3 regions of the Leclercia sp. CFBP8987 genome follow, and region 2 is predicted to be linked to each of the others. Evidence: predicted binding sites of a transcription regulator. Region 2 holds the regulator's gene; each other region holds the start of a gene.
What was found. Region 2 encodes CRP, which controls carbon source genes, mostly activating them, when cyclic AMP is high. Its sites were predicted from a motif close to ATGTGANNNNNNTCACAT; they were not measured.

Region 1: cdd (cytidine deaminase) is a predicted target of CRP. The motif match lies at 1,611-1,628, and genes of this name have one in related genera.
Region 3: focA (formate transporter FocA) is a predicted target of CRP. The motif match lies at 1,801-1,818, and genes of this name have one in related genera.

The regions. Positions count from the first base shown of each region.
Region 1 is NZ_CM188255.1:3,246,102-3,249,382, reverse strand. Features, by position in the region: gene sanA (outer membrane permeability protein SanA) at 1-540, opposite strand, end outside; gene cdd (cytidine deaminase) at 669-1,553, opposite strand; gene SOM40_RS15735 (CidB/LrgB family autolysis modulator) at 1,682-2,377, opposite strand; gene SOM40_RS15730 (CidA/LrgA family protein) at 2,374-2,772, opposite strand; gene map (type I methionyl aminopeptidase) at 2,988-3,281, shown strand, end outside.
Region 2 is NZ_CM188255.1:4,442,437-4,445,717, reverse strand. Features, by position in the region: gene SOM40_RS21470 (YccS/YhfK family putative transporter) at 1-1,521, opposite strand, end outside; gene crp (cAMP-activated global transcriptional regulator CRP) at 1,579-2,211, opposite strand; gene SOM40_RS21460 (OsmC family protein) at 2,521-2,925, shown strand; gene SOM40_RS21455 (phosphoribulokinase) at 2,968-3,281, opposite strand, start outside.
Region 3 is NZ_CM188255.1:1,600,032-1,603,312, reverse strand. Features, by position in the region: gene ycaO (30S ribosomal protein S12 methylthiotransferase accessory factor YcaO) at 1-1,471, shown strand, start outside; gene focA (formate transporter FocA) at 1,877-2,734, shown strand; gene pflB (formate C-acetyltransferase) at 2,786-3,281, shown strand, end outside.

The DNA of each region.
Region 1 (3,281 bases), 1.2 Mb from region 2:
CACCCGCACGGTGAGCATGTCTTTCGGTGACGGGACGGCATAACACTGCGCCTGAATGCCCATATGCAGGGCGATAAACAGCGCGCGCTCGCAGTGGAAGCGCTGAGTGATGATGATGAAATCGTTGGTATCAAACACCTTGCGGGTGCGCACAATCGAATCGAGGGTTCTGAAACCCGCGTAATCGAGCACGATATCCGCCGGGTCAACGCCTGCGGCAATCAGATCCTTACGCATGGTGACCGGCTCATTGTAGCTCTGCAGCGCGTTATCGCCGCTCAGCAACAGGTAGTTGACCTTCCCGCTGTTGTAGGCGTTGAGTGCTCCCTGAATGCGGTAACGGTAATACTGGTTGATCACCCCGGTGCGGTAATACTTGGCGGTGCCGAGCACTACGCCGACCTGACGGTAGGGCAGGTCCTGAAGGTCATCAAAGATATAGGGGGCCGTTTTCCAGCTCATCCAGCGGTCGAGGCCCAGCGCAGTCAGCAGCACAATGGCGATCAGGGCAACCAGGCTGTAAAACACGCGCTTTAACATACAGATGACTCTTACCAAAGGTGAAATTTCACTCAGGCTACTTTACCCGTCTGGTAAGCGCAAGAAACGGCGGTTTAATTGGAGGGATTTTCATCAATTGTGCGGGCATTGCTGCCCGCATCAAGGACTTACGCCAGCAGAACGCGGTCGATGCTGGTGCAACCCAGGGCGCGCAGCGTGGCGGCAGTGGCATCCCACTGGATCAGCGGTGCGTCGGCTTTTTCCGCCAGAATGGCGCGCTGGATGTCCGGGTAGTCGTAACCGTTGAGGCTGAGCAGGTTCAGGGCGCCCTGCAGCGGGGGCAGCGTCGGGTTAAAGGCGGCGTTCTCGGCATAGCTGCCGGTGAAGAGTCGGCCATCGCGACACTCTAGCGCCACGCCGCTCGGGGAGTTACTGTACGGTGCGTGTGACTTGTTAGCAGCGAGAATTGCCGCCTGGGCCAGCGCGTCACCGCTGACGGCATAACCATGATCCTGCTCATCCATCAGCAGGGATTTAATCTCCAGATCCTTAGGTCCGAAGGCGTCCGGCAGATAATCTTCCAGGGTATGCGGGGCGCGGCCCGGGAGGTTGATGCGCAGCTGCAAACCGCTGTTGAGCTCGTTCATAAACTGACGACAGTGGCCGCACGGCGTGTAGTTCACGGTAATGGCCTGCAGGGAGTGTTCCCCGCGCAGCCAGGCGTGGCTGATGGCGCTCTGTTCTGCATGCACGGTCTGCTGCATGGTGGCCCCGATAAACTCCATATTGCCGCCGAAGTACCAGGTGCCGCTCACGCCGCGCGCAATGGCGCCGACGTTGAAATGAGAGAGGTCCGCACGGGCGCAGGCCGCCGCCAGGGGCAGAAGTGCAAAGGCCAGCGCGTCATCATCCAGATCGGTAGCACCTTTCAGGGCGGTGACCTGTTCAGCCGTCAGCAGGGCGGGGAAGTGTGCATCCGCCAGAACCGGGGCCAGGGCTGACTGCAAATTCTCTGCAAGCTGAGCGAAAGCTGATTGAAAACGTGGATGCATGACGTTGCCTCTTAAAGGTTAATGGATCGGTAGTGTACGGAGCCGATGCGGCTTTATATGTGACTCAGATCTCATTATTTGTGCAACTTATGAAACTCAAATGAAAAATGCGCGACGCGTCGCAAATTTTAGCCCATGACCGCCAGAATAATCGGGAACAGGAACGGCGCGATAAGGGAGGTCATGATCCCGCAGATCACCAGCGCCAGGGAGCTGAATGCCCCTTCCTGATAATCCAGCTCCGCACAGCGGGCGGTGCCGAGGGCGTGCGAGGCGGTGCCCATCGCCAGACCACGGGCTGACTTAGTGCGAATGCGCATCGCATTCAGCAGCGTATGCCCTAATACCGCCCCGAGAATACCGACATAAATAACGCACACGGCGCTGATCGCCGGGATACCGCCGAGACTGCCACCCACCGCCATTGCGATCGGCGTGGTCACGGATTTAGGTAGAATAGAGGCCGCGATTTCCGGCGTCGCCCCCATCAGCAATGCCACCGACGTACCGGTGATCATCGCCACCACGCTACCCACCAGGCAGATGGTAATGATCGACTTCCAGCGGGCGCGGATCTGGTGCAGCTGTTCATACAGCGGAAACGCCAGCGCCACCACCGCAGGCTGGAGCAGATCGTTGAGGACCTTGCTGCCCTGGAAATATTTCGCATAAGGAATGCCGGTCAGCAGCAGGAACGGAATAATCACCACCATCGCCACCAGCAGGGGGTTAAGCAGGGGGAACTTCAGGCGCACCGCCAGCTTGCGGGCGGCGAAGAATACCGCCACGGTAAGCGGCAGCGACCACCAGATATTGGCCATCATTTGTTCTGTCCTTTCTGTCCAACCACGTTACGTTCCCCGTGCACCAGATGCGTGCTCCAGCTCACCACTAAAAATGCCACCAGCGTACTTATGGTGCAGGAGACAAATATCGGGCCAAACTGCGCACTCAGCAGGTCGTAATACTGCATCACCCCCACGCCAATCGGCACGAACAGCAGCGCCATATAGCGGATTAATACCGAGCAGCCGGGCTTGACCCATTTTGCCGGGAGGATTTGCAGCGCGAGCAGCACAAACAGGATCAGCATGCCAATAATGCTGCCGGGAATGGTAATGGGCAGCAGGGAGGCGAGAAAGATACCCGCATAGAGGCAGGCATAAATCAGGATGAAGGCGCGCAGGTATTGCCAGACAACTATCAATGATTTCTTCATGGTGAAAGTCCTTAATGGAACGCATTCATCATACAATTAAAACCGGAAACGTGCTACGGATCACATCATGACTTTTGAGCATACCAGACATTACTTTCTGGAACGTTGGGCATTTCCCCAAACCGCAGGAGACAACGCGGCGCTGACAAGATACGATCAACAGATAAAGATAATGATGCTCAAATCCGGCCCTTACCCTTTACTGGAGGTAAACAATGCCATCAATTCTCATTAAAACCGCCGACGAGCTGGCTCGCCAGCGCCACGCGGGTGAACTGCTGGCCTCGGTGTTCACCATGCTGGACGACTTTATTAAGCCTGGCGTATCCACTATGGAGATCAACAATCGCGCCGAGGCCTTTATCGTCGATCAGCTTAAGTCCCGTCCGGCCAGCAAAGGGCAATATGATTACCCCTACGTGCTGAACACCTCGGTCAACGACGTGGTCTGCCACGGGATCCCTAAAGAGTCGGAACACCTTAAATCCGGGGCTATCGTCAACGTCGAC
Region 2 (3,281 bases):
CTGCGGCCACAGCCAGACCATGCCGCCGAAGGCAATCAGACAGCCAATCAGGGTATCGGCCAGCCGGGCGATAATAAATTGCTCACCGTTCAGGGTCAGCAGTTGCAGGGTATATACCGCCGTGACCGTAAAGCCCACCGTCGCCCAGCCGTAGTTCTTACGAATAAACAGGTAACTTACCAGAGTGATCACCAGCATCCCGGCGAGGGTATAGCCTTCCGGAACGTGGAAGTGCAGGGTGACACCGGCGATGATCAGCCCCACCATGGTGCCGGCCGCCCGGTGGAAAATACGCACCCGCGTCGCGCTGTAGCCGTTTTGCGTTACCAGCAGGACGGTCATTAAGATCCAGTAAGGTTTCGGCAGGTGCAGCGCTATGCCCATCAGGCTGGCGATACTCAGCATCACGCTGATACGCGCCGCATTACGGAGGGCGGCAGACTTCAGCGACAGATAGCTTTTCAGGGCGGGGATCAGCGGCAGGCGTTTCTGCTTGTCGGCCATCAGGTCGCGCGGGTAGAGCGGACGCTGGGTGCGCAGCACCCGGGCGATACGGCTGAAGTGCCAGGCGCAGAACTGTCCCACCGGGTTATCCGGGTGCTGACGGGCGATTTTTTCCAGCGCGCCGAGCGGTTTGTCCATGCTAAAGCGAGTGGGGTAGCGATGATAGAGGATGTCATCAGCCAGCACCCGCAGGCGGGCCGCCACGGTCTGTGCGTTCCAGCGGATCACCGCTTCGGCGTGACTGCGCTCCACCAGCTTTTGCACCTCCTTCGGGTGGTGCAGACTGACGGAGATATGCTCCTGCAGATCCAGCCCCACCTGGAAGGTGCGCAGCAGGCGTTTGTATTCGTGATTTCTGTTGGCCGCCAGCATATGCAGCTGCTGGTAACAGAGGCTGATCAGATCCACTACCTTCTGCTGGCGGGCCAGCAGCGGTGGCAACGATTTCTCAGGGTCAGTGTGCTGGGTCAGCAGGGTATATTTCGCTTCGCAGTAATCCGCCAGCTGTTGATAGAGCATGCTCAGCGACTCGCGCAGCGGCTGTTCGCGCCACATCCAGAACCAGAACCAGTTAAACAGCCCGTACCAGAGGGTGCCCAGCGTATAGAGGAGCAGCGGTTCCCAGACCGGCATGTTCCCGGCAAGACTCAGGGTAAAGATGGCCGCAATCAGCGAGGCGGGCAGGAGTCGCGCATGGAGAGCGCTGATTTCTGCCGTGACGCCTAAGGTCATTGCCAGTACCGTCAGAATGAGCGGCAGTGGAATATCCCGCGCCAGCAACAGCTGGACGGCCAGGCTACATCCGGCAAACAGGCAGCCGCCAATAGTCAGACGTTTAAAAAAGCGTTTATGCGGTGTGTCCAGGCCAGCGATGTTGCAGCAGGCTGGAACCAGAGAAAAGAGGAGTCCCTGTTGCAGATGACCGAAAATCAAACCCACAGCCACGGGGAGACACAACACCAGGGTTTGCCGCAGTGCGTAGTTAACTTCCGGGTGATAAATGAGCCTGCGCCACATGGATGCTAGAGACAAAAACGGCGTGGCATCCTGCGATGCCACGCCGTTTGAGCGGAATTAACGTGTTCCGTAAACCACGATGGTTTTACCGTGGGCGGAAATCAGGTTTTGATCTTCCAGCATTTTCAGAATACGACCGACTGTCTCACGCGAACATCCGACGATCTGACCAATTTCCTGACGGGTAATTTTAATTTGCATACCGTCCGGGTGGGTCATGGCGTCTGGCTGTTTCGCCAGGTTCAGCAGGGTCTGAGCGATACGGCCCGTTACGTCGAGGAAGGCGAGGTTACCCACTTTCTCGGACGTGACCTGCAGACGGCGAGCCATCTGCGAGGAGAGGCGCATCAGGATATCCGGGTTAACCTGGATCAGCTGGCGGAACTTCTTATAGGAGATCTCAGCCACTTCACACGCGGTCTTCGCACGCACCCAGGCGCTACGCTCCTGACCTTCTTCAAACAGGCCCAGCTCGCCGATGAAATCTCCCTGATTCAGGTAAGAGAGGATCATCTCTTTGCCTTCTTCATCTTTGATCAGCACTGCCACTGAGCCTTTGACGATGTAATACAACGTTTCCGCTTTTTCACCCTGGTGAATCAGCGTGCTCTTCGATGGGTACTTATGAATATGGCAATGAGACAAGAACCATTCGAGAGTCGGGTCTGTTTGCGGTTTGCCAAGCACCATGCGCTGTTATCCTCTGTTATAAGCTGTCTCCAGAGTCTGGCTATGTACCTGTACTCTGGGGTTGCAATCGAATTCTTTCCCCTGCCTGGGGTCTGGCTGGCACAATAATTAGCAGCCTGGAATGTGTGATGTCCTCTGCATACATGTGCAACGTCAATGTATTACTGTAGCATCCCGACTGTTTTAGCATAGCTTTTGCCGCGTGTCTCCTGGTGTCTCGCTTCAGCTTGATGCAGGTCGACTTCCGTTGTCAGAATTGTTACTGACGCGTAATCTGTCAGCAAAAATGCACTCCTGGAGTTAATACAAATGCAAGCACGTGTGAAATGGGTAGAAGGGTTAACGTTCCTTGGTGAGTCCGCTTCCGGGCACCAGATTTTGATGGATGGCAACTCCGGTGATAAAGCGCCAAGCCCGATGGAAGTAGTCCTGATGGCGGCAGGCGGATGCAGCGCCATCGACGTGGTGTCGATCCTGCAAAAAGGGCGTCACGATGTGACCGACTGTGAAGTGAAGCTGACCTCAGAGCGCCGTGAAGAGGCGCCGCGCCTGTTCACCCATATCAACCTGCACTTCGTGGTCACCGGCAAAGCGCTGAAAGATGCGGCGGTATCCCGCGCGGTGGATCTCTCTGCGGAGAAGTACTGCTCCGTGGCGCTGATGCTGGAGAAAGCGGTCAACATTACGCATTCGTATGAAGTGATCGAGGCCTAAGCGCCTTGCCCGGTGGCGCTGCGCTTACCGGGCAACAAAACCTCAGTCGATCTTCTTGCCTTCCATCAACCGCTGCACCAGCGGCATCATGATCAACTCCATCGCCAGCCCCATCTTCCCGCCCGGCACCACCAGCGTATTGATGTGCGAAATAAATGAACCCTGCAGCATCGCCAGCAGCCAGGGGTAGTCAATATTGTCCAGATTGCGGAAGTGGATCACCACGAAGCTCTCGTCAAGGGACGGGATGCCTTTTGCGGCAAAGGGGTTAGAAGTGTCCACGGTCGGGACGCGCTGGAAGTTAATATGGGTGCGGGAAAACTGTGGCGTCAGGAAGTTAATGTAATCCTCCATCG
Region 3 (3,281 bases), 2.0 Mb from region 2:
TGGCCCGTTTGTTCACTATCCAAATGAAAAATGGTTCCCGCTGACGGAAGACGACGAACTGCCGGAAGGGATCCTCGACGATCGCCTGCGCGCGTTTTACGATCTGGACAATCAGCTGACCGCCAGCATGCTGATCGACCTGCAGTCAGGTAATGAAGATCGCGGTATCTGCGCCCTGCCGTTTACCCGTCAGTCTGATGAGCAAACCGTCTATATTCCGATGAATATCATCGGCAATCTGTATGTCTCCAACGGCATGTCCGCCGGTAACACCCGCAACGAAGCGCGTGTTCAGGGCCTGTCCGAGGTGTTTGAGCGTCATATTAAGAACCGCATTATCGCGGAATCCATCAGCCTGCCGGAGATCCCGGCTGACGTGCTGGCCCGCTACCCGGGCGTGGTGGAGTCTATCGCCAAACTGGAAGCCGAAGGTTTCCCAATCTTTGCCTATGACGGCTCCCTGGGCGGTAAGTACCCGGTGATCTGCGTGGTACTGTTCAACCCGGCGAACGGCACCTGCTTCGCCTCCTTCGGCGCGCACCCGGACTTTGGCGTAGCGCTGGAGCGTACCGTCACCGAGCTGCTGCAGGGTCGTAGCCTGAAAGATCTCGACGTGTTCACCCCGCCGACCTTCGATGACGAAGAAGTGGCTGAGCACGCCAACCTGGAGACGCACTTCATCGACTCCAGCGGCTCTATCTCCTGGGATATGTTCAAGCAGGACGCGGATTATCCGTTTGTTGACTGGAGCTTCGCCGGCACCACGGAAGAAGAGTTTGCCACCCTGATGGCGATCTTCACTGCCGAAGGCCAGGAAGTGTACATCGCGGATTACGAGCACCTCAGCGTCTATGCATGCCGTATTCTGGTCCCGGGCATGTCCGATATCTATCCGGTGGAAGATCTGTGGCTGGCGAATAACAGCATGGGTGCGCACCTGCGCGAAACCCTGCTGGCCCTGCCGGAGAGCGCATGGGAGAAAGAGGATTACCTGAACCTCATCACCCAGCTGGACGACGAAGGCCACGACGACTTTACCCGCGTGCGCGAGCTGCTGGGCCTGGCGACGGGCAAAGACAACGGCTGGTACACTCTGCGTATCGGTGAGCTGAAGGCGATGCTGGCACTGGCGGGCGGCGACCTGGAGCAGGCGCTGATCTGGACCGAGTGGACTATCGAGTTCAATGCCTCAGTATTCAGCGCAGAGCGTGCGAACTACTACCGTTGCCTGCAGACGCTGCTGTTGCTGTCCCAGGAAGAGGATCGTCAGCCGCTGCAATATCTGAACGCCTTCACCCGCATGTACGGTGCCGAAGCGGTAGAGAACGCCAGCGCGGCCCTGAGCGGCGAAGCGCCATTCCACGGCCTGCAGGCGGTGGATAGCGATCTGAAAGCCTTCCCTGCTCACCAGTCGTTGCTGAAGGCCTATGAGAAACTGCAGAAGGCCAAAAGCGCTTTTTGGGCTAAATAACGTTACATAACATTACAGATAGTAGGCGTATACATTCGCCTACGTTATATTACGGGGCAATTTTATTGCCCCGTTTTTTATTTCTACGGCGATAAAATTTAATTGTAATAATAAAGTTAAATATTGGTAGCTATAATAATGGCGACCTGACGGTTATTGTTACTTTTTATATGAAATACTCCATTATAATTAACTGTCCGGGAGAGCGTCGGAAGAAAAAAATCAAATCATTTTGTAAGATTTAAAATTTATTTTTATACGGATAATCAAATACTTACTCCGCATTTGCCGAAAAACCACGCACTTTGCGGGCCTATAAGCCAGGCGAGATATGATCTACATCAATTTCTCTTCTATAATGCTTTGTTAGTATCTCGTCGCCGACTTAATAAAGAGAGAGTTAGTGTGAAAGCTGACAACCCTTTTGATCTTTTACTCCCAGCTGCCATGGCGAAAGTTGCCGAAGAAGCGGGTGTCTATAAAGCAACGAAACAACCGATGACGACGTTCTTCCTGGCCATCACTGCCGGGGTGTTCATCTCCATTGCCTTTGTTTTCTATATCACCGCCACCACCGGTACTGCCGGGATGCCTTTCGGTATCGCCAAGCTTATCGGCGGCATCTGTTTCTCACTGGGTTTGATCCTGTGCGTTATCTGCGGCGCTGACCTCTTTACCTCTACGGTGCTTATCGTCGTCGCGAAAGCCAGCGGTAAGATTACCTGGGGCCAACTGGCAAAAAACTGGCTCAACGTTTACGTTGGAAACCTGATTGGCTGCCTGCTGTTTGTCCTGCTGATGTGGTTGTCGGGTGAATATATGACCGCTAACGGCGCGTGGGGGCTTAATGTCCTGCAGACCGCCGACCACAAAGTACATCACACATTTATTGAAGCCGTTGCGCTTGGCATTCTCGCCAACCTGATGGTCTGCCTGGCCGTCTGGATGAGCTACTCCGGACGCAGCCTGATGGACAAAGCCATGATCATGGTTCTGCCTGTCGCCATGTTCGTTGCCAGCGGCTTTGAACACAGTATTGCAAACATGTTTATGATCCCTCTGGGTATTGTAATCCGTGATTTTGCCAGCCCGGAGTTCTGGACCGCAGTAGGTTCCAGCCCGGAAAGTTTCTCTCACCTGACCGTTATGAACTTCATTACTGATAACCTGATCCCAGTCACAATCGGGAACATTATTGGCGGTGGTCTGCTGGTTGGGTTGACATACTGGGTCATTTACCTGCGTGGCGATAACCATCATTAATGGTTTTCTCAGGCAGTAAATAAAAAATCCACTTAAGAAGGTAGGTGTTACATGTCCGAACTTAATGAAAAGTTAGCCACAGCATGGGAAGGTTTTGCCAAAGGTGATTGGCAGAATGAAGTCAACGTTCGTGACTTCATCCAGAAAAACTACACTCCATATGAAGGTGACGAATCCTTCCTGGCCGGTGCTACCGACGCTACCACTGCCCTGTGGGACAGCGTTATGGAAGGCGTTAAGCAGGAAAACCGCACTCACGCGCCTGTTGATTTCGACACCTCCATCGCGTCTACCATTACTTCTCACGACGCGGGTTATATCAACAAATCCCTCGAGAAGATCGTTGGTCTGCAAACTGAAGCGCCACTGAAACGTGCGATTATCCCGTTCGGTGGTATCAAAATGGTTGAAGGTTCCTGCAAAGCGTACGATCGCGAGCTGGACCCGATGCTGAAGAAAATCTTCACCGAATACCGCAAAACCCACAACCAGGGCGTGTTTGACGTTTACACCAAAGACATCCTGAACTGCCGTAAATCAGGCGTCC